One region of the Streptomyces changanensis genome, then DNA from elsewhere that is predicted to be linked to it. Evidence: riboswitches for the same ligand, from Rfam matches in the RefSeq annotation. Region 1 holds a riboswitch; each other region holds the start of a gene.

Evidence for each region. Region 1 has a riboswitch for cyclic di-AMP ahead of NRO40_RS22615 (M23 family metallopeptidase). Riboswitches for the same ligand answer to the same signal wherever they lie in the genome.
Region 2: another riboswitch for cyclic di-AMP. It lies ahead of NRO40_RS14045 (M23 family metallopeptidase); the one in region 1 lies ahead of NRO40_RS22615 (M23 family metallopeptidase).
Region 3: another riboswitch for cyclic di-AMP. It lies ahead of NRO40_RS02150 (transglycosylase SLT domain-containing protein); the one in region 1 lies ahead of NRO40_RS22615 (M23 family metallopeptidase).
Region 4: another riboswitch for cyclic di-AMP. It lies ahead of NRO40_RS28295 (C40 family peptidase); the one in region 1 lies ahead of NRO40_RS22615 (M23 family metallopeptidase).

Annotation. Positions count from the first base shown of each region.
Region 1 covers NZ_CP102332.1:5,104,819-5,112,062, reverse strand. Annotated here, with positions in the region: gene NRO40_RS22630 (bifunctional acetate--CoA ligase family protein/GNAT family N-acetyltransferase) at 1-989, opposite strand, end outside; gene NRO40_RS22625 (HPr family phosphocarrier protein) at 1,116-1,403, shown strand; gene NRO40_RS22620 (GntR family transcriptional regulator) at 1,716-2,393, opposite strand; gene NRO40_RS22615 (M23 family metallopeptidase) at 2,647-3,450, opposite strand; cyclic di-AMP (ydaO/yuaA leader) riboswitch at 3,464-3,627, opposite strand; gene NRO40_RS22610 (M16 family metallopeptidase) at 3,891-5,258, opposite strand; gene NRO40_RS22605 (M16 family metallopeptidase) at 5,285-6,634, opposite strand; gene NRO40_RS22600 (DNA gyrase/topoisomerase IV subunit A) at 6,819-7,244, shown strand, end outside.
Region 2 covers NZ_CP102332.1:3,184,624-3,191,867, reverse strand. Annotated here, with positions in the region: gene NRO40_RS14050 (PP2C family protein-serine/threonine phosphatase) at 1-1,023, shown strand, start outside; cyclic di-AMP (ydaO/yuaA leader) riboswitch at 1,260-1,396, shown strand; gene NRO40_RS14045 (M23 family metallopeptidase) at 1,408-2,529, shown strand; gene NRO40_RS14040 (PrsW family intramembrane metalloprotease) at 2,866-4,218, opposite strand; gene trmB (tRNA (guanosine(46)-N7)-methyltransferase TrmB) at 4,657-5,484, opposite strand; gene lhgO (L-2-hydroxyglutarate oxidase) at 5,542-6,732, opposite strand; gene NRO40_RS14025 (hypothetical protein) at 6,867-7,244, opposite strand, start outside.
Region 3 covers NZ_CP102332.1:492,800-500,043, forward strand. Annotated here, with positions in the region: gene iolB (5-deoxy-glucuronate isomerase) at 1-215, opposite strand, end outside; gene iolC (5-dehydro-2-deoxygluconokinase) at 498-1,493, opposite strand; gene NRO40_RS02135 (sugar phosphate isomerase/epimerase family protein) at 1,789-2,724, shown strand; gene NRO40_RS02140 (Gfo/Idh/MocA family protein) at 2,761-3,780, shown strand; gene NRO40_RS02145 (hypothetical protein) at 3,851-4,330, shown strand; gene NRO40_RS02150 (transglycosylase SLT domain-containing protein) at 4,314-5,075, opposite strand; cyclic di-AMP (ydaO/yuaA leader) riboswitch at 5,081-5,236, opposite strand; gene NRO40_RS02155 (hypothetical protein) at 6,255-6,557, opposite strand; gene NRO40_RS02160 (hypothetical protein) at 6,835-7,104, opposite strand; gene NRO40_RS02165 (DUF2382 domain-containing protein) at 7,203-7,244, opposite strand, start outside.
Region 4 covers NZ_CP102332.1:6,444,953-6,452,196, reverse strand. Annotated here, with positions in the region: gene NRO40_RS28305 (MBL fold metallo-hydrolase) at 1-731, opposite strand, end outside; gene NRO40_RS28300 (lactonase family protein) at 1,163-2,182, shown strand; gene NRO40_RS28295 (C40 family peptidase) at 2,259-2,738, opposite strand; cyclic di-AMP (ydaO/yuaA leader) riboswitch at 2,742-2,904, opposite strand; gene NRO40_RS28290 (hypothetical protein) at 3,390-4,256, opposite strand; gene NRO40_RS28285 (hypothetical protein) at 4,253-4,618, opposite strand; gene NRO40_RS28280 (aldo/keto reductase) at 5,568-6,401, shown strand; gene NRO40_RS28275 (hypothetical protein) at 6,483-7,244, shown strand, end outside.

The DNA.
Region 1 (7,244 bases):
GAGCGGGCCTGCCGTACCAGGGCGCGCTGGCGCTCCCGGCCCGCGGGGCCGCTCTCGGCGTAACCGGCGGAGAGGACGACCAGACCGCGCACGCCGTGCTCGCCGCAGTCGGCGACGGCCTCCGGGACCCGTTCGGCGGGCACGGCGACGACCGCGAGGTCGACCGGCTCGCCGATGTCGCGGACGGAGCGGTGCGCGGGGACGCCCTCCAGCGTGGCGGGCCCCTCGGGGAGGGCGCTGTTCACGGCGTACGCGCGACCGGTGAAGCCGGCACCGACGAGGTTGCGCAGGACGGTCCGGCCGACGCCGCCGGGGGTGCGGCCCGCGCCCACGACGGCGACCGAGCCGGGGGCGAGGAGGCGCTGCACGGACCGTGCCTCGGCGCGCTGCTCGCGGGCGCGCTGGACGGCGAGGGAGCGGTCGGTGGGCTCCAGGTCGAGGTGGAGGCGGACGGCGCCGTCCTCGAAGCTGCGCTTCTGGGTGTACCCGGCGTCCGTGAACACCTTGATCATTTTGGTGTTGGCGGGCAGGACCTCGGCGGCGAACCGGTGGATGCCGCGCTCGCGGGCGACGGCGGCGATGTGTTCGAGGAGGGCGGAGGCGACGCCCCGGCCCTGGTGCGCGTCCTGGACGAGGAAGGCGACCTCGGCGTCGGCGGCCGGAGCGGTGGCGGGGTGGCCGTGCTCGTCGATGCGGTCGTAGCGGACGGTCGCGATGAACTCGCCGCCGATCGTGGCGGCCAGCCCCACCCGGTCCACGTAGTCGTGGTGGGTGAAATGCCGCACGTCCTTGGCGGAGAGGCGGGGGTAGGGTGCGAAGAACCGGTAGTACTTCGACTCGTCCGAGACCTGCTCGTAGAAGCTGACCAGGCGTTCGGCGTCGTCCGTGGTGATCGGTCTGATCCGCGCGGTGCCGCCGTCGCGCAGCACCACGTCTGCTTCCCAGTGGTCTGGATAGGCGTGCGCCGACTGATCGGACGGGTTCAGCATGGGCCAAGGGTACGGCGCGCGGCGTGGTGCGGGAGGGGGTCGGCAGGCACGTCGAGCCGGGTTCCACCACTCTTCCGCATATGGGAGACTGGTCTAGACAACCACTAGCACGTGAAGGGCAACACCATGGCTGAGCGCCGCGTCAACGTGGGTTGGGCCGAGGGCCTGCACGCCCGCCCCGCCTCCATCTTCGTCCGTGCCGCCACGGCGTCGGGCGTCCCCGTGACGATCGCCAAGGCCGGCGGCACCCCGGTCAACGCCGCGTCGATGCTCGCCGTGCTGGGTCTCGGCGCGCAGGGCGGCGAGGAGGTCGTGCTCGCCTCCGACGCCGAGGGCGCGGACGCGGAGGCGGCGCTGGACCGCCTGGCGAAGCTGGTCGCCGAAGGCATGGAGGAGCTGCCCGAGACCGTCTGACGGTCCCCCGGCAGCACCACGGAACACGGAGCCGCACCCCCTGGTCGGGGGGTGCGGCTCTTCTCGTTGCCGGGGCGGGCGCGCGGGCAGCCGGAGGGGAATTCCCGGCGCGAGAGGGATTACCAGGGCGGACGGGCGCTTTCCCCGGATGAATTCCCGGCCGTCGACGCATTACGACATGCCGGCGTCGCGTCGTCGCGCATCCCCGCCACCATTTCCCGCACCGCGTTCCGCAGCCGCCCCCATTCCGGGCGCCCGGCGGAGGCGAAAAGATTCGGGCCGCGCTCGCCCTTTTTGTATACGAGGCCGCTGTTAATGCCGTGCGCCGGCCGTGTTTACGGGAGGTTGCGAACCCCTCACACCGTTCGCGCGGCGCAGCCGGTGGGAGCCGCGCCAGCGTTCGGCGTGCTGCGCGGTGAGCGCCCGGGCGCGCTCGGCGTCGCCGCGGGCGACGGCGTCGACGATGGCGCCGTGTTCGGCCCAGGCGTCCGTCGGGTGGGCGGGCTCGTCCACCACGTACATCCAGGCGATCTTGTGGCGCAGCTGGGTGAGCAGCGAGGTGAGGCCGGGGCTCGCCGACGCCTGGGCGAGCGTCTCGTGGAACCAGCCCCCGAGCGCCCGCAGGTCCTCACCGGGGCCGCGGCGGGCCCCCTCCTGGCCGAGCCGGACGAGGCCGCGCAGCACCTTCAGGTGGGCGTCGGTGCGCCGCTGGGCGGCACGGGCGGCGCCCAGCGGCTCCAGCAGCGCGCGCATCTCCAGGAGGTCGGCGGCCTCCTGCTCGGAGGGCTCGGCGACGCAGGCGCCGACGTGACGGCGGGAGGTGACGAAGCCCTCGGACTCCAGCGTGCGCAATGCCTCGCGGACCGGTACGCGGGAGACGCCGTAGCGGCGGGCGAGCTGCTCCTCCGTCAGGCGGCTGCCGCGCGGCAGCGCCCCGGAGACGATGTCCGCCCGGATCGCCGTGCACACCGAATGCGCGGGAATGCGCATACCGAACCTCCGAACCGCTCCGCCCACCGTTTAATCCGCGCGACACCCAGGAGTTCGACGCTGTTGCGGTGACTCTATGGCAAGCACACCGATTTTCCGATGCCGGGCCGGAATTCATGGTGCTTTTTTGGACGTGCGCGGGCGCGCGGGAGGGTGTCCCGCCGACCTGTTCGGCGGGACACCCCTGGGGGCCACAATGGTGCGGAGGCCCCGGCTCGTCGGCGAGCGGGGGCCTCCGTGAGCGGGTGGCGGGTCAGACGTTGACGCCGCGGGCCCGGAGGTAGGACACCGGGTCGATGTCGGAGCCGTACTCGGCGCTCGTGCGGGCCTCGAAGTGGAGGTGCGGGCCCGTGGAGTTGCCGGTGGAACCGGAGACGCCGATCTGCTGGCCCGGCGCGACGCTCTGGCCGACGGAGACGCTGACCGAGGCGAGGTGGCCGTACTGGGTGTAGGTGCCGTCGTTCATGCGGATGACGACGTTGTTGCCGTAGGCGCCGCCCCAGCCGGCCTCGACGACGGTGCCGAGGCCCACGGAGACGACGGTGGAGCCGTAGGCGGCGTGGAAGTCGACACCGGAGTGGCTGCCGGAGGACCACAGCGCGCCGCCCGACTGGTAGGCGGTGGAGACGTACGAGCCGGCGACGGGCAGCGTGAAGCTGTTCAGACGCTTGCGCTCGGCCTCGCGGTCGGCGCGCTCCTGCGCCTCGCGGGCGGCCTCGGCGCGGGCCTCGGCCTTGCGGGCCGCCTCGGCGCGGGCCTCGGCGTTGCGCTTGGCGGCCATCTCGGCCTCCGCCTGGCGCTCGGCGACCTCGGCGGCCAGCTCCTGCGCCGACGCCTGGTCCGCGACCTCGTCGGCCAGTTCGTAGTCGGCGATGGCGGTGGTGAGCCCGGCGTCCTCCGGGGCCGCGGTCCGGTCGGCCTCGGCGGCGAAGGCCGGGGACGCGAGGGTTCCGATGACGCCGGAGGTGGCGAGTGCGGCGACGCCGGCGGCGTGGGCGCTCTTGCGGCTCAGACGGCTGGGGGCGCGGTGCTTCCCGGCGGCACGGGTGAACGCCATGAAGTGGATGTGTCCTTTCCTTCCCTCTCGCCTACCGGGTTAGCTGACGGGTTCGGAGCAGGAAGGTCTCCTACGGGCCCCTCCGCGCGGTGGCGAAGGCGTCCGATTCACCCCAGGGGACGGTGGGTCCCCGGTTCCCCAGGCTCGCGCCTGACGGGGATTCGGCGATCGCTGCCCGATGCCGCGGGTGCGGCGGATCATGCGGGCGGACAGCGACTAAGACGCTAAGTGGCTGATCTTCCAATAACCAAACGGACACGGTTTTTTGTAGCGCACGCCACAGTGCAGACACCCCACCTTGCCCACAAAACGGACACCCGGCCGAGGAAGGGAGGAGCCCCGGCATCCCTGGGGACGCCGGGGCTCCGTGTGCCCCTCCGAGTGCCGGGGCCGGCGGGAACCCGAGGTTCCGCGCGCCGCGGCTCCGGACCGGGTGTCAATCAGCCGGCGACGACGGTGACTTCACCGATGCCGAGCGCCTCCACCGGCGCCTTGATCCGCGCGGCGTCACCCACGAGCACGGTGACGAGGCGGTCCTGCGGGAAGGCGCTCACGACCGCGGCCGTGGCCTCCACCGTGCCCGTCGCGTCCAAGCGCTGGTACAGCCGGGCCTGGAAGTCGTCCGGGAGGTGCTGCTCCACCTGGTCGGCGAGCGTGGCCGCGACGGACGCCGCCGTCTCGTACTTGAGCGGCGCGACGCCCACCAGGTTGTGCACGGCGGCGTCACGCTCCGCGTCGGTCAGCCCCTCGGCCGCGAGGGTCCGCAGCACCTTCCACAGGTCCTCCAGGGCGGGGCCGGTGTTGGGGGTGTCCACCGAGCCGCTGATGGCGAGCATCGCCGCGCCCGAACCGTCCGGCAGCGACCGCAGGACCTGGCCGAAGGCCCGCACGCCGTAGGTGTAGCCCTTCTCCTCGCGCAGGACGCGGTCCAGGCGCGAGGTGAGGGTGCCGCCCAGGCAGTACGTGCCGACGATCTGGGCCGGCCACACGCTGTCGTGCCGGTCGGGGCCGACGCGGCCGATGAGCAGCTGCGTCTGCACGGCTCCCGGCCGGTCCACGATGACGACGCGACCGGTGTCGTCGGCGGTGACGGCCGACGCGGCGCGCTCCCGGGGCGCGTCGCCCGTCCACGCGCCGAGCGTGTCGGCGAGGACGGCGTCCAGGTCGATCCCGGTCAGGTCGCCGACGACGACCGCCGTCGCCGACGCGGGACGGACGTGGGCCTCGTAGAAGGCGCGCACGGCCGCGGCGTCGATCCGGGCGACGGTGTCCTCGGAGCCCTGACGGGGGCGGGACATGCGCGAGGTGGCCGGGAACAGCTCGGCGGAGAGCTGCTTGGCGGCGCGGCGCGCCGGATTGGCCGTCTCGTGCGGGATTTCGTCGAGCCGGTTCCGCACGAGGCGCTCGACCTCGCCGTCGACGAAGGCGGGGGCCCGCAGCGCCTCGGCGAGCAGCCCGAGGGCCTTGTGCAGCCGGGAGGCCGGCACCTCCAGCGAGACCCGCACGCCCGGGTGGTCGGCGTGCGCGTCGAGCGTCGCGCCGCAGCGCTCCAGCTCCGCGGCGAACTCCTCCGCGGAGTGCTTGTCGGTGCCCTCGGACAGGGCGCGCGCCATGATCGTGGCGACGCCGTCGAGGCCCTCCGGCTCGGCGTCCAGCGGGGCGTCCAGGACGATCTCCACGGCGACGACCTGCTGGCCGGGACGGTGGCAGCGCAGGACGGTCAGCCCGTTGTCCAACCGGCCCCGCTCCGGGGCGGGGAAGGCCCACACGCGGGGCGCGCCGGCCTGCGGCTGCGGGTGGAATTCCATGCTGGTCAGAGACACGGCAGCGTCGCTCACTGGTCCGTACCCTCCTCGTCGTCGCTGTCGGTCGGGTCGCCGTCGGCGCCCTTGGCGGGCTCGTAGACGAGCACCGCGCGGTTGTCCGGGCGCAGCCGCTGGGCGGCGACCTCCCGGACCTCGTCCGCGGTGACGTCCAGGACGCGCTGGACGGCGGTGAGGGCGAGCTGCGGGTCACCGAAGAGGACGGCGAAGCGGCACAGTTCGTCCGCGCGGCCGGCGACCGTGCCGAGGCGGTCCAGCCACTCGCGCTCCAGCTGCGCCTGGGCCCGCTCCATCTCCTCGGCCGTGGGGCCCTCGGCGGCGAACCGGGCGAGCTCCTCGTCCACGGCCGCCTCGATCTCCGGCACCTCCACGCCGGCGGACGTCTTGACGTCCAGCCAGCCGAGCGAGGGGGCGCCGGCCAGCCGCAGCAAGCCGAAGCCCGCGCCGACGGCGGTGCGGTCGCGACGGACGAGCCGGTTGTGCAGCCGGGACGACTCGCCGCCGCCCAGGACGGTCAGCGCGAGGTCGGCGGCGTCGCACGCGCGCGTGCCATCGTGCGGGAGGCGGTAGGCGGCCATCAGGGCGCGCGCGGGGACGTCCTCCTCGACGACCTGGCGGAGCTGCTCGCCGATGACGTCCGGCAGCGTGCCGTCCCGCGGGGCGGGCTTGCCGTCGTGGGCCGGGATGGAGCCGAAGTACTTCTCGACCCAGGCGAGCGTCTGCTCCGGGTCGATGTCGCCGGCGACGGACAGCACGGCGTTGTTCGGCGCGTAGTACGTGCGGAAGAAGGCGCGGGCGTCGTCGAGGGTGGCCGCGTCCAGGTCCGCCATCGAGCCGATCGGCGTGTGGTGGTAGGGGTGGCCGTCCGGGTAGGCGAGGGCCGTCAGCCGCTCGAACGCGGTGCCGTACGGGACGTTGTCGTACCGCTGGCGGCGCTCGTTCTTGACGACGTCCCGCTGGTTCTCCATCGAGTCGTCGTCCAGGGCGGCGAGCAGGGAGCCCATGCGGTCGGCCTCCAGCCAGAGCGCGAGCTCCAGCTGGTGGGCGGGCATGGTCTCGAAGTAGTTGGTGCGCTCGAAGCTGGTGGTGCCGTTGAGCGAGCCGCCGGCGCCCTGCACCAGCTCGAAGTGCCCGTTCCCCCGGACCTGCTGGGAACCCTGGAACATCAGGTGCTCGAAGAGGTGCGCCAGGCCGGTGCGGCCCTTGACCTCGTGGCGGGAGCCGACGTCGTACCAGAGGCACACCGCGGCGACCGGGGTCAGGTGGTCCTCGGAGAGCACCACGCGCAGGCCGTTGGCCAGCCGGTGCTCGGTCGCTGTCAGGCCGCCGGAGCCGGCCTCGGCCGTGGCCGTGTGACCCATGGGCATGTACGTCCCTTCGATCGCGTCATGGAAAAGTCCTGCCACTGTATGCAAGCGCGCCACCGCGCGGCGAAGTTCCCGGCAAGCTGCGGGGTCCCTCTTCCGGGTCGCGGTCGGTCCTGTCAGTGGGACGGTCCACAATGGTCGGCGTCAGATCCACCTTGGTGAAGGAGCCGCAGCAGCGATGGCCCGCCGCAGCACGAAGACCGCGCCGCCCGACGACTTCGAGGAGCGCATCCTCGACATCGACGTCGTCGACGAGATGCAGGGCTCCTTCCTCGAGTACGCGTACTCGGTGATCTACTCCCGGGCCCTGCCGGACGCACGGGACGGCATGAAGCCCGTGCACCGCCGGATCGTCTACCAGATGAACGAGATGGGGCTGCGTCCCGAGCGCGGCTTCGTCAAGTGCGCCCGGGTCGTCGGTGAGGTGATGGGCAAGCTCCACCCGCACGGTGACGCGTCGATCTACGACGCGCTGGTGCGCATGGCGCAGCCCTTCTCGATGCGCGTGCCCCTCGTCGACGGCCACGGCAACTTCGGTTCCCTCGGCAACGACGACCCGCCGGCGGCCATGCGGTACACCGAGTGCCGGATGGCCGACGCGACG
Region 2 (7,244 bases), 1.9 Mb from region 1:
GTGGCGTACGACATCGCGACCCCGCCGCCCTTCACGGGCGTCCCCTTCTTCGTCGCCGCGCCGCTCATCGCCGCACCCCTCTACACCCGGCGCGCGACCCTCGTCGTCGCGCTGTGCGCCGTCCTGGCCGTGATCGCGCCGCACCTGGTCGAGAAGCCCTTCCCCCGGGTTCCCACGCTGACCGAGCTGCTGACCGTGGTCACCGTCGGCGGGCTCGCCCTGCTCATCAACCGGCTCGTACGGCGCAGCGGCGAGCGGCTCGCCTCGGCGCGGGTGATCGCGGAGACGGCGCAGCGGGCGGTGCTGCCGGTGCCCGCCGAACGCATCGGCGGACTGCGGGTGGCCGCGCGTTACGAGGCCGCGCAGGCCGACGCGTCCATCGGCGGGGACCTGTTCGCCGTGCAGGACACCCCGTACGGGGTCCGGCTCGTCGTGGGGGACGTGCGGGGCAAGGGCCTGGGCGCGGTGGAGGCCGTGGCGATCGTCATCGGGGCGTTCCGCGAGGCCGCCGAGCAGGAGAGCTCGCTGGAGGCGGTGGCGCAGCGGCTGGAGCGGGCGCTCGCCCGGGAGGGGACCCGGCGGGACGGCCTGGACGCGGTGGAGGGGTTCACGACGGCGGTGCTCGCCGAGGTCCCGCGCGGCGACGGGACGGTACGGGTGGTGAACCGGGGCCACCCCGAACCGCTGCTGTTGGGTGCGGACGGCCGCGTGGCCGTGCTGGAGCCGCCGGAGCCGGCGCTGCCGCTGGGCATGGGGGAGCTGGGCACCTGGCCGGACCGCGCGTACACGGCGCCGTTCCCGCCGGGGGCGACACTGCTCTTCCACACGGACGGCCTCACCGAGGCGCGGGACGCGGCGGGCATGTTCTACGACCCGGCCGCCTGGCTGGAGGGGCGGACCTTCCCGGCGCCGGGGGAGCTGCTGGACGGGCTGGTCGACGACGTGCGGCGGTACACGGGCGGCGGGGCGGACGACGACATGGCACTGCTCGCGGTCGCCCGCCCCGACGGGCACGCTCCGTGAGGGGAGGACAGCTCTCGGCGATAACAATTGACAAACCGTCAGAAAGTCGTGGTCGGTCGGAGGGGTCTCGAACCCCTTGACGCGGTGTCAATTCGCCGGGAAATGTCTGCCTATAGGGGACTTGGTGCCTGTCGTCGGCCCTCACGAATACCCGGCAACGGCTTGGAATACGACCCGTGCGTCTATTAACGTTCGATAACGCAGCGCGGTCGTACCAGCCGTCGCAGAGGCGGCACCGTGCGCATGCGCCGAATCCCGCGAGGGAACCGGGGACCCACCACACCTGGGGTGAATCGGGCTGCATTCCGGCCCGTAGGAGACCTTCCTGCTCCGAACCCGTCAGCTAACCCGGTAGGCGAGAAGGAAGGAAAGGAGAGCGCCCCCGTGGCGTCCAACAGGCCTGCCCCCGAAGCCCCCTTCGGCGCGTACGACACCACCGGCCAGCCGGTCGGACAGGGCTTCGCCGGCACCGCCGCCCCCGCGGCCGACGTCGAGTGGAACCCCACCGAGGACTCCGTCCGTCCGGTCCGCGGCCGCCACCGCGTCGTCAAGCAGCGCGGCGGCCTCGCCCGCAGCTCCACCGTCCTCGGCGTCGGCGTCATCGCCGCCGTCGGCGCGGGCGGCATGGCCACCGCTCAGGACAAGCCCCGGGTCGCCATATCCCTCCCGGACGTCGGCCTCCCGGACGCTTCCTCGCTGCCCGGCGTCGGCGCCCTGATCGCCGACGACACCACGGACGCCGGCGCCGCCGCCGAGGCCGCCGCCGACCCGCAGGACGTCGCCGCCGCCGACCTCGCGCCCCTCGCCACGCTGTCGTCGGCCTCGCCCGGTGGCCAGGAGGCGCAGGGCGGTTCCGACGCGGGCGAGGCCCTGCGCGCCCGCATCCTCCAGCAGGCCGAGCAGCAGCAGGCGGCCGCCGACGCCGAATCCCGGGCCGCCGCGGAGAAGGCGGCCGCCGAGAAGGCCGCCGCCGAGGCCGCCGCCCAGCAGGCCACCGCCCAGGCCAAGGCGAAGGCCGAGGCGAAGGCCGAGCAGGAGAAGCGCGAGCGCGCCGAGGCCGCGGCCGCCGCCAAGGCGGAGGCCGAGCGCCTGGCCAAGCTCGCCGCGAGCTACGCCCTGCCGACCTCCTCGTACACGATCACCTCGACGTACGGCCAGGCCGGCTCCATGTGGTCCTCCGGCTACCACACGGGCCTCGACCTGGCCGCCCCCACGGGCACCCCGGCCAACGCCGTCCACAGCGGCACCGTGAAGTCGGCCGGCTGGTCCGGCGCGTACGGCTACCGGGTCGTCCTGGAGCTCGCGGACGGTACGGAGGTCTGGTACTGCCACCTCTCCTCGATGACCGTCAGCGCCGGGCAGAGCGTCGGCACCGGCGAGACCATCGGCCGCGTCGGCGCCACGGGCAACGTCACCGGGCCGCACCTGCACCTGGAGGTCCACACGCCCTCCGGCGGCGGCATCGACCCGCTGGCCTGGCTCCGCGGCAAGGGCCTCACCGTCTGACCCCGTCCCCGCTCGAGGCGGCGGCCCGCTCGAGGCGGCGGCCCGCTCGAGGCGGCGGCCCGCTCGAGGCGGCGGCCCGCTCGAGGCGGCGGCCCGCCGGGTGCGCGTCCCGACCGACGGTACGGGCGGTAGGGCGGTACGGGCGGTCCGACGTGGCGTACCGACCGACGGTACGGGCGGTACGGCGTGCGCACCGCCCGCCTGACGTCCGGCGGTCCATCGATCCCGGCAGCCTTGGCGGCACACCCCCCGACGCCAGGGCTGCCGGTCTTCCCCGCCCGGCCGGTCCCGCCCCGTCATGCAAGGCCCGTCCGGCCCGGCTCGCCCCGCCCGCGCTCAGTACCGGTACGGGTTGTACCCCGCGTAGTCGCGGTGCGGCGGCGGGGTCCACACGCGGCCGGTCGCGCGGGCGGCGAACGTCAGCGCCGGGCCGGCCGTCGCCTTCCGCTGCCACATGTGGTGCAGCAGCTCCTGCTCGCGCGCGGTGAAGTCCCGGTCCGCCGCGCCCCGCCGCGCCCGGTGGCGCAGGAACGCCAGCGTCGTCGCGAACGCCTCGTACTCGCCCACCGACCGGGCCGCCGCCGGGCCGTACGCGCGGGCCGCGTAGTCCCGCGCCAGGGACCGCGCCCGCATCGAGGACAGCGCGAGCGGCTCGTCCGCGGTGAGCCAGCCGGCCGCCGCGTACGCCGGCAGCTCGGCGGCTATGGTGCGCAGCTCCCGCTGGCGGGTCCAGACCGCGAGCCACGTCAGCAGCCCGAGCGCCGGCAGCATGAACGCCCCGTACACGGCGACGAACCCCCACGGGCCGAACGTCGTCGAGCCGTTCCACAGCGCGTGCACGCCCATCGCCAGGGCCAGCCCCAGCACCGGCAGCACCACCCGCGCCATTCTGCGGCGGCGGGCCGTCATCGCGGCGATCCCGAACCCGATGCCGGTCAGCACCGTGAACAGCGGATGCGCGAACGGCGACATCACCACCCGTACGAAGAACGTCGCCGCCGTCACCGACCCGATGCCGGAGGTGCCGAACTCCTGGTCCTCGCCGAAGGCGCTGCCCAGGTAGAGGATGTTCTCCGTGAAGGCGAAGCCGGTCGCCGTGAACCCGGCGATCACCACCCCGTCGACCAGGCCCGTGAAGTCACGTCTGCGGAAGAGGAAGACCAGCAGGATCGCGGCGGCCTTGGCGCTCTCCTCCACGACGGGGGCGACGACGGTCGCACCGAGCGTGTCGGCCGATGTCGGGTCGGCGGTCGCGGTGGCTATCCACCGGGTCGCGAAGGTGTTGGCGACGATCGCGACGAGGGCCGCGGCGAACGCCCCCCAGGCGAACGAGAACAGCAGGTTCCTCCACGGACCCGGCTCCACCCGGTCCAGCCAGCGGAACGCCGCCATCAGCAGCGGAACCGGCAGCAGCGCCAGCCCGAGGCCCACCAGGAAGCCCGTCGTGCCCGTCTGCTCGCGCACCAGGGCCAGGATCACCAGGGCGCACAGGGCGAGCACGAGGATCACGGCGGAGGCGCGCACCGCCCTGCTGCGCCAGAACGCGCGCCGGGGCTTGTACCGCCAGCGCGCCCGGTCCGGTACGGCGTCGAAGGACGGCCGTGGGTGGTACGTCGGGATGGCCGGCTGGGCGGGGCCGGCCGGCCGGGTGTGCGGCGGTGCGGGGCGGTGCGCGGGCGTCTGGGACACCCGGCCGACCCTAGACGGCCCCGCCGACACTCCGCGACCGTCTGTGGACGGTCGGGCCGGGCCCGGCGGGCCGGACGGCCGGCTGGCCCCCTGCCGTCGCGGCCCGCCCCGGGCGCCCTGCGGCCGTCGGACCGGGCGCCCGGCGTGGGCCCCTGCCGCCCTGCGGCCGTCCCGCCGGGGGTGCCACGCCGCGGGCGTCCGGACGTGGGACCCACGCTGCGGACGACCCGCCGCGGGGGCCTCGCTGCGACCCTCCCACCGGAGCGGTCTCGCCGCGAGCCTGCTGGGGCCGCCCCGCCGGGGCGCCCTGCGACCGTCCCGTCGCGGGCGCGTCCGGTCGTGGGGGCTACGCCGCGGGCGTCCGCCGGAGCGGTCAGGTGGGGCGGTCAGGCTGAGCGGTCAGGTAGGGCCGTCAGGTGGGGCGGGCGACCGTGGCCGTCAGGCCGGGCGGGCGGTCGGGACGCGGGCGAAGAGGAGGTCGTGCACGACGTGGCCCTTGTCCAGGCCCTGCCCCTCGAACCGGGTCAGCGGCCGGAAGTCGGGCCGGGGCGCGTACCCGCCGTCGGGGGCGGTGTTCTCGAAGTCGGGGTGGGCGGTGAGCACCTCCAGCATCTGCTCCGCGTACGGCTCCCAGTCCGTCGCGCAGTGCAGCACGGCACCGGGCGCCATGCGGGGCGCGAGGAGGCTCAGGAACTCCGGCTGGATCAGCCGCCGCTTGTGGTGGCGCTTCTTCGGCCACGGGTCCGGGAAGTACACGCGGACGCCGGCGAGCGCGGCGGGCGGCAGCATCTCGCGCAGCAGGATGATCGCGTCGCCGTTGGCGACGCGGACGTTCGTCAGCCCCTGCCGCTCGGCGAGGCCGAGGAGGTTGCCCTGGCCGGGCGTGTGGACGTCCACGGCGAGGATGCCGGTCGACGGGTCGGCGGCGGCCATCCGGGCGGTCGCCTCGCCCATGCCGAAGCCGATCTCCAGCACCACGGGGAGGCCGCCGAACAGCTCGTCCAGGTCCAGGACGCGCTGACCGTCGATGTCCAGGCCCCAGGCGGGCCACAGGCGGCGCAGCGCGTCGGCCTGACCGGTGGTGACGCGGCTGCGGCGGGGCTGGAAGCTGCGGATGCGCCGCTCGAAGTGCGACCCGGCCGGGTCGGGGGCGGGCCCGCTGCCGTCGGCGAACATTCGGCTGCCGCGGCGCGCCGGGGCGGGCACCTGCGGGGTCTCGGGGGCGGGGGGCGTGGGGGGCGTGCTCGACGCGGTCTTCTCGGACACAGTGCCTTCGATTCTACGAACCCGCACCGACCCCCCCTGCCCCTCGACGCGTCGCCCCTACCCCTCGACGAGCGCCAGCGCCCGCCGGGCGACCTCCCGCCCGATCGGCAGGGACGCCGTCGCCGCGGGCGACGGGGCGTTCAGCACGTGGACCGTGCGGGGGCCGCGCCGGATGAGGAAGTCGTCGACGAGCGTGCCGTCCCGCAGCACCGCCTGGGCCCGCACCCCCGCCGGCGCCGGCCGCAGGTCCGCGGCGTCCACGGCGGGCAGCAGCCGCCGCACGGCGTCCGTGAACGCCCGCTTCGACAGGGACCTGCGCAGCTCCCCCGCCCCGTACCGCCAGTGGCGCCGGGCGATCCGCCACGAGCCGGGCCAGGCCAGCGTCCCGGCCAGGTCCCGCGGGTCCACCTGCCGCCGCCGGTAGCCCTCGCGGGCGGCCGCGGGCACGGCGTTCGGGCCGACGTGCACGCCGCCGTCGACCCCGCGCGTCAGGTGCACGCCGAGGAACGGGAACGCCGGGTCCGGCACGGGATAGACCAGGCCCCGCACCAGACCGGGCCGGGTCAGCTCGTAGTACTCGCCGCGGAACGGCACGATCCGCACGCCCGGCTCGTCCCCCGCGAGCCGCGCCACCGCGTCGCAGTGCAGTCCCGCGCAGTTCACCAGCGCCCGCGCCCGCACCACGCTCCCGTCCGCCGTCCGCACGGCCACCCCCCAGGGGCGGCGGTCGACGGCCGTGACCCGCGCCCCGTACCGCAGCTCGGCGCCGGACGCCTCGGCGAGCTGCGCCGTCACCGCCCCGTAGTCGCAGACGCCCGTGGTGCCGACGTGGATCGCGGCGATGCCCCGCACCTGCGGCTCGAACTCGCTGATCTGCGCCGGGCCCAGCTCGCGCACGGGGATGCCGTTCTCCCGGCCGCGCTGGACGAGCGCGTGCAGCCGGGGCAGCTCGGAGCGGTCGGTGGCGACGATCAGCTTGCCGGTCACCTCGTGCGGCAGCCCGTACTCGGCGCAGAACTTCACCATCTCGGCCGCGCCGCGCGCCGCGTACCGCGCTTTCAGCGAACCGGGACGGTAGTAGATCCCGCTGTGGATCACGCCGCTGTTGCGGCCCGTCTGGTGACGGGCGGGGCCCGCCTCCTTCTCCAGGACGACCACCCGCGTCCCGGGAGCGGCCCGCGAGAGCGCGTACGCCGTCGACGCCCCGATGATCCCGCCGCCGATCACCAGGATGTCGCAGTCGAACATGCCGCCGCCGAACCCGGACACCTGTGCCACCTCCCACCCCGATAGTGCACTGGCCCGCTGACAACGCCGTTAAACCAGGTCCGCGCGGCGGTGGGAGATGGATCACGCCAGGTGGTGCGCCCTGTCCCGCCGCCCTACGCCGGGGTCGTCAGCAGCGGCCGGGCGCGCTCGCGCAGCTCCGCGACGCGCGGCTCGTCCCCGTACGGCTCCAGTCGGTGCAGCAGGTCGCGCACGTACTCGGTGGTCCGCGCCGACGAGATCCGCCCGGCGACCTCCACCGCGCGCGTGCCCGCCGCGCAGGCCGCGTCGAGGTTCCCCGACTCCAGTTCGGCGACGGCGCTCACCACCAGCCGCAGGCCGTGCGAGCGCACGTACTCCTCCGTCGGCCGCGACAGCGCCTGCTCGGTGAAGCGCCGCACCTGGCGGGGGGCCTTCAGGTCGCGGTAGCACTCGGCGGCGTCGGCGGCGAACCGGTCGTACGAGTAGAAGCCGAGCCAGGACGGGTCGGCGTC
Region 3 (7,244 bases), 4.6 Mb from region 1:
GGGAGGGTGAGCCCGTCGACCTCGACGGTGCAGGCGCCGGCGAGCGGGAGCACGATCCACTCGCTGCCGCCGGCGTCGAAGGCGTGCCGCCCGCCGGGGGGCAGGGCGAGGACGCGCAGGGAGCAGTGGCCCCACCCGGCGGACTCGGGGGTGACCTCGACGGCGTACGGGCCGTGCGCCGCGGCCCCGGCGGGCAGGTGGTCGGAGGCGGTCATGTCTGCTCCCTGGGAGCCGGTGTCGATGGCGGTGTCGATGGCGGTGTCGCCGGGATGCCGGCGTGCCGGGGGTCTCGGGGGTGTCGGTACGCGCTGGGCGCGGGTGCGGCCGGCCGTACGTGGTGCGGGGGCCTTCGCGGGTGCGGGCCGCGCGGGTGCGGGCCCGCGTGGGTGCGGGCCGCGCGGGCGGGGGTACGGCGTACGGGCCCGGGGCGGGCGCGGTCGTACCGTCCGGTGGCGGGGCCCGGGGGCGGGGGGCCGGTCGGTCGCACGGCAGTGCGGTCAGCCGTGGGCGGTGCGGGCGGTACGCGCGGTGTGCGCCGGTCCGCCGGCGAGGAGGTCGTCCAGTTCGGCCGCCGTGGGCATCGCCTCGGAGCAGGCGAGGCGGGAGGCGACGAGGGCGCCGGCGGCGTTGGCGTACCGCAGTGTCCGCTCCAGCTCCCAGCCTGCCAGCAGCCCGTGGCACAGGGCGCCGCCGAACGCGTCGCCCGCGCCGAGGCCGTTGACCACGTCGACCGGTACGGGCGGGACCTCGGCGGCCGTGCCGTCGCGGTGCAGGGCGAGGACGCCCCCGGGGCCCCGTTTCACGACGGCGAGGTCGACCCCCGCGTCCAGCAGGGCGCGGGCGCACGCGAGGGGGTCGCGCAGGCCCGTGGCCACCTCGCACTCGTCGACGTTCCCGACGGCGACGGTGGCGTGGCGCAGGGCGCGGGCGTAGTGGCGGCGGACCTCGGTAGCGTCGTCCCACAACATCGGGCGCCAGTCGAGGTCGAAGACGGTGGTGCCGGCCCGGTCGCGGGCCTCCAGCGCCGTGAACGTCGCGGTGCGGCTCGGTTCGGCGCTCAGTCCCGTGCCGGTCGTCCACAGGATTCGGGCGGCGCGGAGCGCGTCGAGGTCGAGCTCGTCGGGGTGGATCTCCAGGTCGGGGGCCTTGGGTCGGCGGTAGAAGTAGAGCGGGAAGTCGTCGGGCGGGAAGAGCTCGCAGAAGGTGATCGGGGTGGGGAGGCCGGCGACCGGGGTGACCCAGCGGTCGTCGACGCCGAAGTCCCGCAGCGCCCGGTGCGCGTAGGTGCCGAAGGGGTCGTCCCCGGTGCGGGTGACGACGGCGGCGGAGCGCCCCAGTCGGGCGGCGGCGACGGCGACGTTGGTCGGCGAACCGCCGAGGAACTTCCCGAACGTCTCGACCTCGGACAGGGGCACGCCGGTCCGGAGCGGATAGAGGTCGACGCCGATGCGGCCCATGGTGATCAGGTCGAAGGTCTCGGCGGAGTGGGGCATGCGCGTCGCTCCTGGTGCCGGCGGGCGGGGGGCAGGGGGCGGTGACCGCTGTCCCCAGGTCTACGGGGTGCCCGGGGTGGTGTCAACGCCATGTACGGACATCCTGACCTCGTCCTGAGAGGATGTCCTGACAAGGTGTTGACAGGGCGCCGCCCACCCACTTGTATCCGAACCGTGCGACCGGGGCGGCCGGCCGGGGACCGGGCGCGCACGCGGGCGGCTCCCCTCACCCCCGTGGCCCCGTCGTCGTCCCTCCCCGCCCCGCCGACCGCCCGCCGGGTGAAAGGACCGCCGTATGGACGCCGCCGGCCCCGTGTCGGGCCCCGCCGGTACCCCGCTCCTGGACCGCATCAGGGTGGGCTCCGCCCCCGACTCGTGGGGGGTGTGGTTCGCGGACGACCCGCGGCAGGTGCCCTGGGAGCGGTTCCTCGACGAGGTCGCCGGGGCGGGGTACGAGTGGATCGAGCTGGGCCCGTACGGCTATCTGCCCACCGACCCGGCCCGGCTCGCCGACGAGACGGCCCGGCGCGGCCTGCGGGTCTCGGCCGGCACGGTCTTCACCTCGCTGCACCACGGGCCCGCCGTCTGGGACGCCACCTGGGCGCACGTCCGTCAGGTGGCGGCGCTCGCGCGGGCGGTGGGGGCCGGGCACCTGGTGGTCATCCCGTCGTTCTGGCGGGACGACCGCACGGCGGCGCTCGTCGAGCCGCCCGAGCTGACCGCCGAGCAGTGGACGCACCTCGCGCGCGGCACGGAGCGGCTCGCCCACGAGGTGCGGTACCGGTACGGCCTGCGGATCGTCGTCCACCCGCACGCCGACACGCACCTCGACACCGAGGAGCACGTCGAGCGGTTCCTCGACGCCACGGACCCGGGGCTGGTGGACCTGTGCCTGGACACCGGGCACTACGCCTACTGCGGCGGTGACAGCGTCAAGCTGATCGAGACGTACGGCGAGCGCATCGGCTACCTGCACCTCAAGCAGGTCGATCCGGCCGTCCTCGCCGACGTCGTGGCGAACGGCGTCGCCTTCGGGCCGGCCGTGCGGCGCGGCGTGATGTGCGAACCGCCGTCGGGGGTGCCCGCCCTCCCCCCGGTCCTGGCGGCGGCGCAGCGCCTGGGCGTGGACCTGTTCGCCATCGTGGAGCAGGACATGTACCCGTGCCCACCGGACAAGCCGCTGCCCATCGCCGTGCGGACACGGCGGTTCCTGCGCTCCTGCGGCGCCTGACGGCGCCCCCCGCCGACCCGGAAGGAACCCTGGACCATGACCCAGCGCGGGACGCTCGGCGTCGCCGTCGTCGGCACCGGCCGGATGGGCGCCGACCACGTCCGCCGCATCGACCGGGTGATCCCCGGGGCGCGGGTGGCCGCCGTCGCGGACGTGGACGCCGGGCGGGCCGCGGCGGTCGCCGCGGGCGTGGACGGCTGCTCGGTGCACACCGACCCGGCCGCCGCGATGGCAGCGCCGGGCGTCGACGCCGTCGTCGTCGCCTCCCCCGGCCCGGCGCACGAGGCGGCGCTGCTCACGGCGCTGGAGTACGGGCTTCCGGTGCTGTGCGAGAAGCCCCTCACCCCGGACGCGGCGGCGGCGCTGCGGGTGGTGCGCGCCGAGGAGCGGCTCGGGCGGCGGCTGGTCCAGGTGGGCTTCATGCGGCGGTACGACGCGGAGTACCTCGGGCTGAAGGCCCTGCTGGACGAGGGCGGGCTGGGGCGTCCGCTGATGCTGCACCACCGGCACCGCAACGCCGCCTCACCGCCCGGGTTCACCGACGCGATGCTCGTCGAGGACTCGGTGGTGCACGAGGTGGACGTGACGCGCTGGCTGCTGGGCCAGGAGGTCGCGGCGGTCACGGTGCTGCGCCCGAGGGCGTCGGGCAACGCCCCGGAGGGGCTCGCCGACCCGCAGTTCGTGGTGTTCGAGACGGACGGCGGCGCCCTGGCCGACGTGGAGGTCTACCTCAACTGCCGTTTCGGGTACCAGGTGCAGGCCGAGGCCGTGTGCGAGAGCGGTACGGCGCGGATCGGCGACGCGCACGGCATGCTCCTCAACACGGCGGGCCGCTGGGGCGGCCGGGTCGCGGCGGGGTTCGAGGAGCGGTTCGAGGACGCGTACGACCGCCAGGTGCGGGCCTGGGTGGACGCCACGCGGCGCGGTGAGGTCACCGGGCCGAGCTGCTGGGACGGGTACGCGGCGGCGGCCGTGTGCGAGGCGGGGGTGCGCGCGCAGGTCGGCGGGGGACGTGTGGAGGTGGCGCTCGCCGACCGCCCGGCCCTCTACGCCTGACCGGGGGCCGCCCCGGTACGCGCCCGTCGGCCCGGCGGGTGGGACGGGTACCGCGCCGCCGGACGGAGCAATGGGCGCGTGGCCGGGGCGGTGGCGCGCACAGGGCCGGGACACCGTCTCCTCGAAGGGGGTCCCCCTGCGTGGAAGCATCCCGCTCGCCGTCCCGGCCCTGGTCTGCGCGCTCGCGGTGACCGCGGGTGCCGCCGCGGCCGCCGTCGCGGCCGTCACCGACACGGACGACCGGGGCACGGACGACCGCGGCACGATCAGCGCCCACACGGACCCCCGCGGTACGGACGCCTCCGGTACGGAGCTTCCGGGGAGGGGCCTCCCCGGCTCGGACGGCACAGGTGCGGACGCCCCGGGTACGGGCGGTCTCCTGTTCGGCGTCGGCAACGTCGTACAGCGGCCGGAGCACCGGCCGGTGAATCACTGCGGCAATCTGGACGGCCGGGGCTGGTCCGCGGACGCGTCCGACCTCACCGCGTCGCCGGCTCCGGGGCAGGGCTCGGGGACCTGCCCCGGAGGGACGGTCAGTACGGGCCGTTGACGTTGTCGATGGAGCCGTACCGGTCGGCCGCGTAGTTGCACGCGGCGGTGATGTTGGCGACCGGGTGGTACGGGTCCAGCGGCGTGCCGGGCACGTGGTACGCGGTGAAGGTCGGGTCGATGACCTGGAGAAGGCCCTTGGAAGGCGTTCCGGCGGCCGCGTTGGAGTCCCAGTTGTTGATCGCGAGCGGATTTCCCGAGGATTCACGCATGATGTTCCGGTGAATTCCCTCGTAGGTGCCGGGAATTCCGTGCCGCGCCAGGACGTCCAGGGATTCCCTGATCCAGCCGTCGAGGTCGTCGGTGTACGTCTTCGTCTGCACGGGGGCCACGGCCGGGCGGGCCTGGGAACGGTCGGCGCGGGCCGGCGCGGGGCGCTCTGCGGCCTTCGCGCCGAGCGTGAGCTTCATGCCGGGCCGGATGTGTGACGGGTCGTCACCGATGACCGGGCGGTTGTCCTGGAACAGCTTCTTCCACCCGCCGGTGACCGCGTGGTCGGCGGCGATGCGGAAGAGCGTGTCGCCTGCGGCCACGGAGTACGTCGTGGGCTTGGCCGCGGTCACGGCGGCGGCCGGCGCGGCCGTGACCTGCGCCGCGGTGACGAGCTGCGTCGTGACGGGCGCCGCCGAAGCGGTCGCGGCGCCGGCCAGGGGCAGGGCGAGAGCGGCTCCACCGGCGCTCGCGACGGCGAGGGTACGGACGAGGCGGTTGTTCCTGGGACGGCGGTGCTTACCCTGTGCGGGCATGGGGGCGTTCCTCTCCGGCGCCTGCGAGGTGAGCTGTCGGGTTCGGACGGGAGATGTCCGGCGGTGGCCGCGGCCACCACTCCACCCCGAGCCGCTCCGGGGACCGGACCGGCGACTTACCTGGTTCCCCCGCTCCTGCCGTGCGTGAGTGGGTGCGGAGTCCGGAAGGCGGCAGGATTCGGCGTTCCCTCCGGAATGCGGTGACCGTAGACGACGGCGGTCGGCGGGAACAAGGCCCGGAATTCCCGCGGGTGATCAATTCCCAAGACCATTTCGCGTGAATTCCTTGACACCGCAGGCCGTCCGGGAATGACGGGCGGTTCCCCGCGTGACGGACGTCACGGGACGCGCCGGCCGCGACCGGGCGGCACAATCCGCCCTAAAGCTCGGCTAATTCGCTCCTCTCCCCCTAAAGGCCCACAATAAACACGGACATCAACGAAACGGACATGACCGCGCGTCCCAGCCGTTGAGGTGAGCGCCGCCCGGGCGGGTCCGGGGAGCGCCGAGCGGTTGCGCCGCCCCGACGGGCGTTCCAGGCTGAATCGATCGGAAACAGCCGACAAAGGGATGGATCGTACAGAAATCGGCATTTCTCATGGCTCACCGTCGGGTGTGGGCGACCTGGGCGGTGCTTCCGGGCCTCACGGCGCCGGCGGTCACGACCACGCCCTCTGCGGCGGCGCCGGAATCCACCCGCGCCGCCGCGCCCGCGTCGGCCCGCCCCGTCGTCGACTGGGCGCGCACCACCGCGGAGACCGCCGGCCAGGGGGGGGTACGCGTCCGAGGATGTGCTCGGGCCCTCGTCCCGGCCGACGTCCACAACGCGCGCCCTTCGCGGGCGCGCGGCTGGGCCGGCTCCGCCCCCTGCTCACGGACCGCCCCGAGCGCTTCCGCCCGGGACCGCCTCCCGGGCTGTCCTCCGCCCGCCACGCCGCCGACCCCGCGGAGGTGGAGGCCTTCGGCTCGAGGACCGGTTCACGGCACACCCCGGAGCAGACCTCCACCGCGCCGTTCTCCACCAAGCTCGACCTCCAGGGCGCCCTGGCCGACCGCGCCGCCCGCCGCGCCTCGACCTGGTGGACACCGCCCGCCCGCACGCCGCCGTCAACACCGTGCAGGCCGACACCGTCATCGCCGCCTGGGACGCGGGACTCCGCCACGGCTCCTGGCGACCCGTCACCGCCCCCTCCACGAGGCGGCGACCGACGGCAGCCCGCGCACCGAGCCCGCCCCCGGCCGGCAGCCGCTCCTCGAAACCCCCGCGCACCCCGACCAGCGCAGCGGCCACGCCGCCACGGCCGGCGCGCCGACCCGGACGCCGACCCTGCTGTCCGGCAGCCCGCGGCCGGACCTGCGCATCACGTCGGTCGTCGCGAAGGTCGCCCGCACCCACGCCCGCCACGACGACCAGGACGCCATCGACGCCCGGGGGCGGGCGGGCGTCCACACCCGCACGGCCGACGTGGTCGCCGACGCCACGGGCCGACAGGTGGCGGCCCGGGCGCCGGGCGGGGTACCTCCGGCCGGTGCGCGGCCGGCCCCGGCACGCCGACGCGCGGGCCCGCCGGCGGAACGGGGTCCTCCCGTCCCACCGGCGGGCCCGCGCGCCCTCGCACCGGGGCCGAGCAGTACGTCGAACGCGTCCCAGGGTCGATCCGTGGCCCGAGGGCGGGTGGAGCGGGGCGACCGCGCTCCGGTCGTGGTACGCGGCCGCCCTGCTCGTGGTGCCCGCGACGACGCCGCCGCCGGCCCCTGTTCAGCCGCCGACGCGGGTGACGCCGAACATCAGGGTGCGACGGGCGACGTCGTAGTGGACGGTTCCGGTGTTCGACAGCAGGTCCTGCAGGACGTCGGCGTCGGCGGCGTCCACGGTCAGCACCTCTTCCCAGGCCCCCTCGTCCAGGACGAGCTGGAGGGTGAAGGTACCGGGAGCGGCGGGGTCGCCGGCGACCCAGCTGAACTGGTAGTGGCTGAGCTGGCGGACCTTGATGCTGTCGTCGGTGAGCGGTTGCTCGACCTTGGCCATGTGCTTCTCCTCGTGCGACGGGCGATGCTCCCTGCGGGAGGACTCCGGTGGGTGCCGGGGCGACCGGGTCTCGCCCTCGGCCTACGGAACGCTCGTGGTCAACGGTCGTCGCGCCGCCGGTCGGGCGCATCGGTCTCGAT
Region 4 (7,244 bases), 1.3 Mb from region 1:
GCGGGTGCCTTGCCAAGGGTGTCCAGCATCCGCCCGGTGATGCCGACGGCGGGCGGCAGGTGCACGGACAGCACGGTCTCGGGGTCCATCTCGCGCAGCGGCCGGAGGCCGGCCAGGAACCCGTCACGGTCCACGATGTGCACCCACGGGCTGTCGACGGTCGCCCACAGCAGCTGCGCCCCCTCCAACTCGTCCGGGTCCAGCGCCCCGGCGTCCCCGCTGTCGGCCAGTTCGGAGGTCGGCATGGGGCCGCCGAAGCAGTCGGAGCTGAAGCAGGTGCGGGAGCGGTCGTCGTAGAAGCCGACGGTCGCCGGGTTGTCGAAGAGCGGCGGCCGGAAGGCGTACAGGGTGCGGTCGCCGACGTCGAGGGACTGTCCCGGGTTCAGCAGGAAGACGCGGCTCGTGGGCAGGGGCCGCTCGGTGGACATGATCCCCGCGCCGATGTACGTGGTGATGACGCGCGCGTCGGGGGCGGCTTCCAGCAGGTCGAAGAGCCCGCCGGTGTGGTCGCGGTCGGGGTGGGTGAGCCAGATCCAGCGCACGTCGACCGGATCCATCACGGAGCCCAGCCGGGTGAGGAAGTCACGGTCCGGGAGGCCGAGCCCGGTGTCGACGACCACGGGCTCGCGGGCGTGCAGGACGAAGGCGTTGACGGTGAGGAAGCCCATCCCGGGGACGGGGAGCGAGTCCCCGAGGACGGTGATGTCACGGCCGACCTTGTGCGTGGTCATGGCGGCGCTCCGTTGTGCCCCCCGGGGGGTGAGCGTTCGCGGCCGCGCGGGTCCTCCGGTACGTCCATCATCGCCCCGGCCGTGCCACCTCCGCACCCCGCGCGGGTCGCCGTTCCCGCGCCGTCCCCGTACCGCCCGGAAGAGGGTTCCGGCGCGCGGCGACGGCGTCGTCCGGGTGACGATGGGCTCCGGACGGCCACGAGGACGGCCGGGACGGCGTGAGCAAGGGCAGCGGGGGACAGCCGAGGACACCGAGGACACCGAGGACACCGAGGACACCGAGGAAAGGGGACACCGTGGGCAGCGACGCAGCGGCGGCACACGCGGGCGGCGGTACGGGCGGCGGGGCGGGGGGCGCGCCGGGCGGGGGCGCGCACGACGCGCCAGGCGCGGGGCCGGGTGGTGGGCGGGGCTCCGGGCGGTGGGCGTACATCGGTTCGTACACCTCGGGGGGTGGCCGCGGCATCACCGTCGCGGCCGTGGACCCCGCGGACGGGGCGCTGACCCCGGTCGCGGTGGTCGACACCGCGCCGAACCCGGCGTGGCTCGCCCTCGACCGGCGGGCCGGGGTGCTGTACGCGGTGAGCGAGACGGACCCGGGCGCGGTGACCGCCTTCCGGGCCGACGGGCCGCGGCTCACCCCGCTCGGCCCGCCGGTCGGGGTGGGCGGCGCCGCGCCGACCCACCTGGGGCTCACCGGCGGCAGACTGCTGACCGCGAACTACGCCTCCGGGAGTGTGAGCAGCCTGCCGCTCGCGTCCGACGGCGCCGTCGACGGGCCGCCCGTGGTCCTCGCGCACCACGGCTCCGGCCCGGACCCGGGCCGGCAGGAGGCGCCGCACGCCCATCAGGTCGTCGGGGTCCCGGGCGGCCGGTGGGTGCTCGGTGTGGACCTGGGCACGGACTCGGTGCGGGTCTGCGCGCCCGACCCGGACACCGGCGGGCTGCGGGTGCACGGGGAGACGGCGCTGCGGGCGGGTTCGGGGCCGCGGCACCTCGCCTTCCACCCGGACGGCGAGGTCGTCTACGTCCTGCACGAGCTGACACCGCAGCTGACGGTGTGCCGGTGGGACAGTGCGTCAGGAGTGCTGGAGCCACTCGCGGAAGTCGCCGTGGACACCGACCCGGCTCCGGAGGGCGGCCGGCTGCACCCGTCGGTCGTCAGCGTCGCGGCGGACGGGCGCTTCCTGTGGGTGGCGGTGCGCGGCAGCGACAGGCTGCTCACGCTCTCCCTGGAGGACGGGGCGGAGAAGCCCCGCGTCACGGGGAGCGTGGGCTGCGGCGGCGTCTGGCCGCGCGACGTGGTGCTCGACGCCCCGGGCCGCCGGCTGTACGTGGCCAACGAGTGGTCCGGCGACGTGACGTGGTTCGACGTGGACCCGCAGACCGGGACGCCACACCTGGCGGGCGCCCTGGAGGTGCCGGCCGCCGCCTGCGTCGTCCTCGACTGAGCGGCCCCCGCGCGGCGGGCACGGCAGGGGTGCCGGGACGCGTCGCCGTCCCGGCACCCCGCGCCGACGGTGTCCGTCAGCGCACGCGGCCGTAGTAGACCGCCTTGGACCAGATCCGCTCCTGCTTCACCACCGAACCGGCCTTCGGGGAGTGCCAGATCTTGTTGCTGCCGGCGTAGATGCCGACGTGGTAGACCCGCCCACCGGAGTGGAAGAACACCAGGTCGCCCTTCTGGCGGCCGGCGGCCGAGATGTGCCGGGTCTTGTTGTACTGCTGCTGCGCGGTGCGCGGCAGCGTCTTGCCGGCCTGCTTGTAGGCGTAGAGCGTGAGCCCGGAGCAGTCGAACCGCTTCGGGCCGACGGCGCCGTACTTGTACGGGGAGCCCTTCTTCGAGGCCGCCACGTTGAGCGCCTTGACGGCGGGCGCGGGAGCCGCGGCCTCCGCTTGCGGGGCGACACCGGGGGCCAGGAGCGAGCCGCAGACTGCGGCGATGGTGAGAGCCGAGACCGTACCGGTCCGGGACAGCACGGACGGGACATTCATCTGCGCGGTCATGCGCAACCCTTCGTCATCCGCCTGCGAAGGATGACCTGTCGGGTTCGGGCTGGCGAAGTTGCCCGGCCGCTGACGCGGCTTCACCCCAAGGGACGGCCGTGGTGCACACGTCCCGTACTGCTGGGTCCTCCACTCCTGCCGATTCACATACCGTCGACTCAGTCATCCGGGCAGCGGCAGGACTCGGCGTCCGCCCGGACCGCCCCGCCACGGCGGCGAGGGCTTGTCGTCGTCACGGATCTTGACCCATGTCGAGCCGAAAGTTCGAACAGATTCGGCTTTTTGTGAGACTCCTCACCGCGCACACCTTCCTGACATTCCGGGTGTTTCCGGGCGGGGCGAGGTGGCCTGAAACCCCCTGTGAACAGGGAGATTCGCGGCGGAATCACCCCTTCCGATTGCGGCCGTCCGCGCGGCGTCGCCGCAGCCTGCGATCTGGGTCTCGATGCACGGGTGAATACCGGTCACCCACGTGCGCCCCCGACCTCGTTCGATTCCAGCCGGTCCGTCGCTCCCCGGCACGGGACGCGGCCCGGGGCCGGTCGCATCGGAACGCCCCGCATCGGAACGCCCCGTACCGGAACGCCCGGCGCGTGCGCCTCCGTACGCTTCCGTGCCCCGGGAGCGGATCCCTCCCGCCTCCGATCGGGTTCAGCGTGAGGGCTGTACTCCGGGCATGAGAGCGATCCAGGTGTTCTCGCTCTCCTTCAGGACGTAGATCGGATCCGTCCTGCGCTGCCAGTCCAGGGGCACGACGTAGTAGCGGCCCGCGCGTTCGAGGAGGAGGCGCAGTCCCGTGTAGCGGTGGCGGTGCGGGAGGTCGGCGCCGAGGTGCTGGTAGGTGACCGCCGGTGAGGCGATGGCCAGCCGCTGGGTGCTCAGGACGACGACGGCGGGCCACCGGCGCACGGTGCGCGCACGGTCCCGGGCGTCCCGCTCACCGAGGTGCCCGGCCACGAGCGTGAGGGTCCAGAACAGCAGGAGCAGCGCGGCGAAGACCGGTACGGCCCTGCCCCACAGGCCCTCCGGGCGTCCGCCCCGCACGGTCGGGCTCTGCCCCAGCAGGAGGCCCACGGCGAGGGTGAGCGGCGCGACCCAGCCGTAGGGCTGGATCCGCTGCCACAGGACCAGCAGCACCAGACCGGCGACCGCGAACACCAGGTGGAGGCGCGCCAGCCACGCGAGGACCGTCGCGGCGGCCCTGACCGGCGGCCGCTCGCGAGCTCCGGCCCGCGCGAACAACAGGACCACCACCAGGACCGCGCCGACGGTCAGGACCTCCAGGCGGAGCAGGTGCAGGCTCTGCAGCGCCAGGTGGGAGAAGGCGAAGTCGAGGGACGCGGGCCCCAGGTGGAAGTACCCGTAGAAGCGTCCCGTGTAGATCGCGCCGAGGTAGAACATGAGGGCCGCGACGAGCGACGCCTGCGCCACGAGGGCCTTGACGAGCGCGGTGCCCGACGTGTCGCCGCCGCCCGCCCGGCCCTTGGCGAGGGGTTGCTCCGCCGGGGCCCCGCTCACGGGGCGTCGGGCGGGACTTCGACGCCGGGGCTCTCGGGACCGGGGGTCTTGGGCCCGGGGGTCTTCGGATCGGGGCTGACGATCGTCTGGGTGGGCGCGACCCCGGGGTCCGTCGTCGTCGCGCCCCGGTCAGTGGGCGGTTGCGGCACCTGGGGCACCTGGTAGTGGCCCGTCCGGCTCGCGTACGGCGACGACGGCGTACCCGGCGGCGTGGCGGTCGGCGACTCGGGCAGGAGGCTGCTCGACGGCGACGCCGGCGGGTCCCCCGGCTCGGCGGACGAACCGCAGGCGGCCGCTCCCCCGACACACACCAGAACCAGCACACCGGCACGGGCCGCGCGCCCGATCACCCTGTCGACCATGTGACCTCCCGAGTCGCCGGTGAGCGTAGCCCCGTCGGGCCCCCGCTCCCGCGCGCCCGGCGGCCGGGGCCCGGGCGCGCCCACCCGATCGGCCGTACACCCGGTACGGCGCCCCTGCCGGGCGCCCACCCCCGAGGGGCGCGTGCCCCGGGCGTCCGGACCGGCGATGGCGGTCGGGGGAACGCCGGTCGGTCGAGGACTCGCGGCCGACTGCCGCCGGCCTGGCGGCGGACGATCCGCGCCCGCACGTCCGAGCCGTCGGCGGGCGGGGTGGAGATGGGCGGGGTCCCCGCTCACCAGCGTCGGGCGCTGATGGGCGGGGTCCCCGCTCACCAGCGTCGGGCGCGGCAGTGCGGAGTGGAGCGCCGGCGGGCGCGAGCACCCCCTCCGACAGTCGGCGGATCGCCTCCCGGTCCGCCCTCCGCTCCCCCGGCGGGTATGCCGCGACCGCGTCGTCCTCGAGCCGCGACGCGGCCACACCGGAAGCGTCGCGCGTCGGACCGGCTCGTGGAGCCGTGCGCACCGGGGGCGTCGATCCTGCGCTCGTCGGCGTCCCGGCGGCGGTGCCGGGACCTCGGGTCGCGGCTGCTGACCGGCGAGCGGCTCGTCGCCGTGGCCCCGCCCGGGCACCCCCTCGGCCGAGCGGCGGCCGCGTCACCCTGCGTGACGCGGCCGCCCATCCGTGCGCTTGCATGCCCCCGGGCACCGGCCCGCGCGCGGTGGTCGACGACGCCGACACGCCGACGCTCGTCCGGCGTAACGCCCCCCGTCCCGCCGTCCGGGCCCTGCTGGACCCCACCCGCAGGGCGTTCGCCCCGTGGCCGCCGGCCACGGCGGCGGGACCGCCCGGCCGGCCGACATGGAAATCATCGATCCGGGAATGCGTCACCGGGTGTGATCGTTGATCCCCGGATGTACCGACCGATGACGACGTAAGGATCGACCGCCCGTGAGCAAGGTCCCCTCCCTCATCCTGAACAACGGTGTCTCCATGCCGCAGCTCGGCTTCGGCGTCTGGCAGGTCCCGGACGACGAGGCGGCGAGCGCCGTGGGCACCGCCCTGGAAGCCGGTTACCGGAGCGTCGACACCGCCGCGGTCTACGAGAACGAGCGCGGCACCGGGCAGGCCATCGCCTCCTCGGGCATCCCCCGCGAGGAGCTGTTCGTCACCACCAAGCTGTGGAACAGCGAGCAGGGCCACGACTCCACGCTCCGCGCCTTCGACGCCTCCCTGGAGCGGCTGGGCCTCGACTACGTGGACCTGTACCTCGTCCACTGGCCCGTGCCGGCGCTGGACGCGTACGTCGACACGTACAAGGCGTTCGAGAAGATCCTCGCCGACGGGCGCGCCCGCGCCATCGGCGTGTCGAACTTCCTGCCCGAACACCTGGAGCGGCTGATCGACGCCACCTCCGTGGTCCCGGCCGTCAACCAGATCGAGCTGCACCCGCAGCTCGCGCAGGCCGATTCCCGCGCCTTCCACGCCCGCCACGAGATCGCCACCGAGGCCTGGTCGCCGCTCGGGCAGGGCAAGGGCCTGCTGGAGGTGCCGGCCGTCGCCGCCATCGCCCGCAAGCACGGCCGCAGCCCGGCGCAGGTCGTGCTGCGCTGGCACCTGCAGCTCGGCAACGTCGTCATCCCGAAGTCCGTGACGCCGTCGCGCATCCGGGAGAACATCGACGTCTTCGACTTCGAGCTGGACGCCGAGGACATGGCGGCGTTCGCCGCCCTCGACGAGGGCAAGCGGCTCGGCCCCGACCCGGCCGAGTTCGACGTCCGCTGACCGGTTGAATCGCATGCGCCAGGGCGGGTCGGGGCCGTCTCGCACCCCGACCCGCCCTCCGCACGGCGCAGGAAGGGCCCCATGGACATGGACCGAGACCCCGGAGTGGAGCGGACCTCGAAGGAGGTCGCCGCGCTCGCGCCGCAGTGGACCCCCGTCTCCGAGCGGGCCGCGGTCGGACTGTGGCGGCTGCCCCGGGCGGCGGAGGCCGTGGAACGGGCGCTGGCCTCCGAGGACCCGGCCCTGCGCGAGCGGGGCTGGGTGATGGTGCGCGCCCGCGTCGCGGAGGAGATCGACTCCGGGCGCGACTGGACGCGGGAAGCCGCCCTGTGGCTCGCCCGGGGCTCGGCGTCCTGGGAGGAGTCGGCGCGGGTGACGGGCGACCTCTCCTGGCGGGCCCGGGCGGCGGGCCGCAGCGCCCTCCTCTTCCTCAGCGACGCGCATGTGGCGTCGGTCGACCCCGGCGACGCGTACGGCCGCGCGCTGTGGCACTGCTTCCTCACCACGCTCCGGTACGACTTCCGGTGCGCCGCCATCGAGGAGTTCTTCGGCCGCGGCCCCCGCGAGCTGCCGGACCTCGACCCGTACAGCGACGCGATGCGCGTCTTCGCCCTGCTGGGCCGCTCGCGCACCGAGGGCCTGCCGCTGCTGGACTCCGTCGTGGCCCGGGCGGGCGACGACGACAAGGTGGTCCACGCCCTGCTGCACGGCCTGTGGCTCGGGGAGGACCTGCCCGACCAGGCGGACCGCATGCTACGGCTGTTGGAGGCCCCGGCCTTCGCCGGGGGGCTCGGGCCCGAGGCGCTGTTCCGCAAGGCGGGGGCGCTGCGCCGGCTGCGCCGG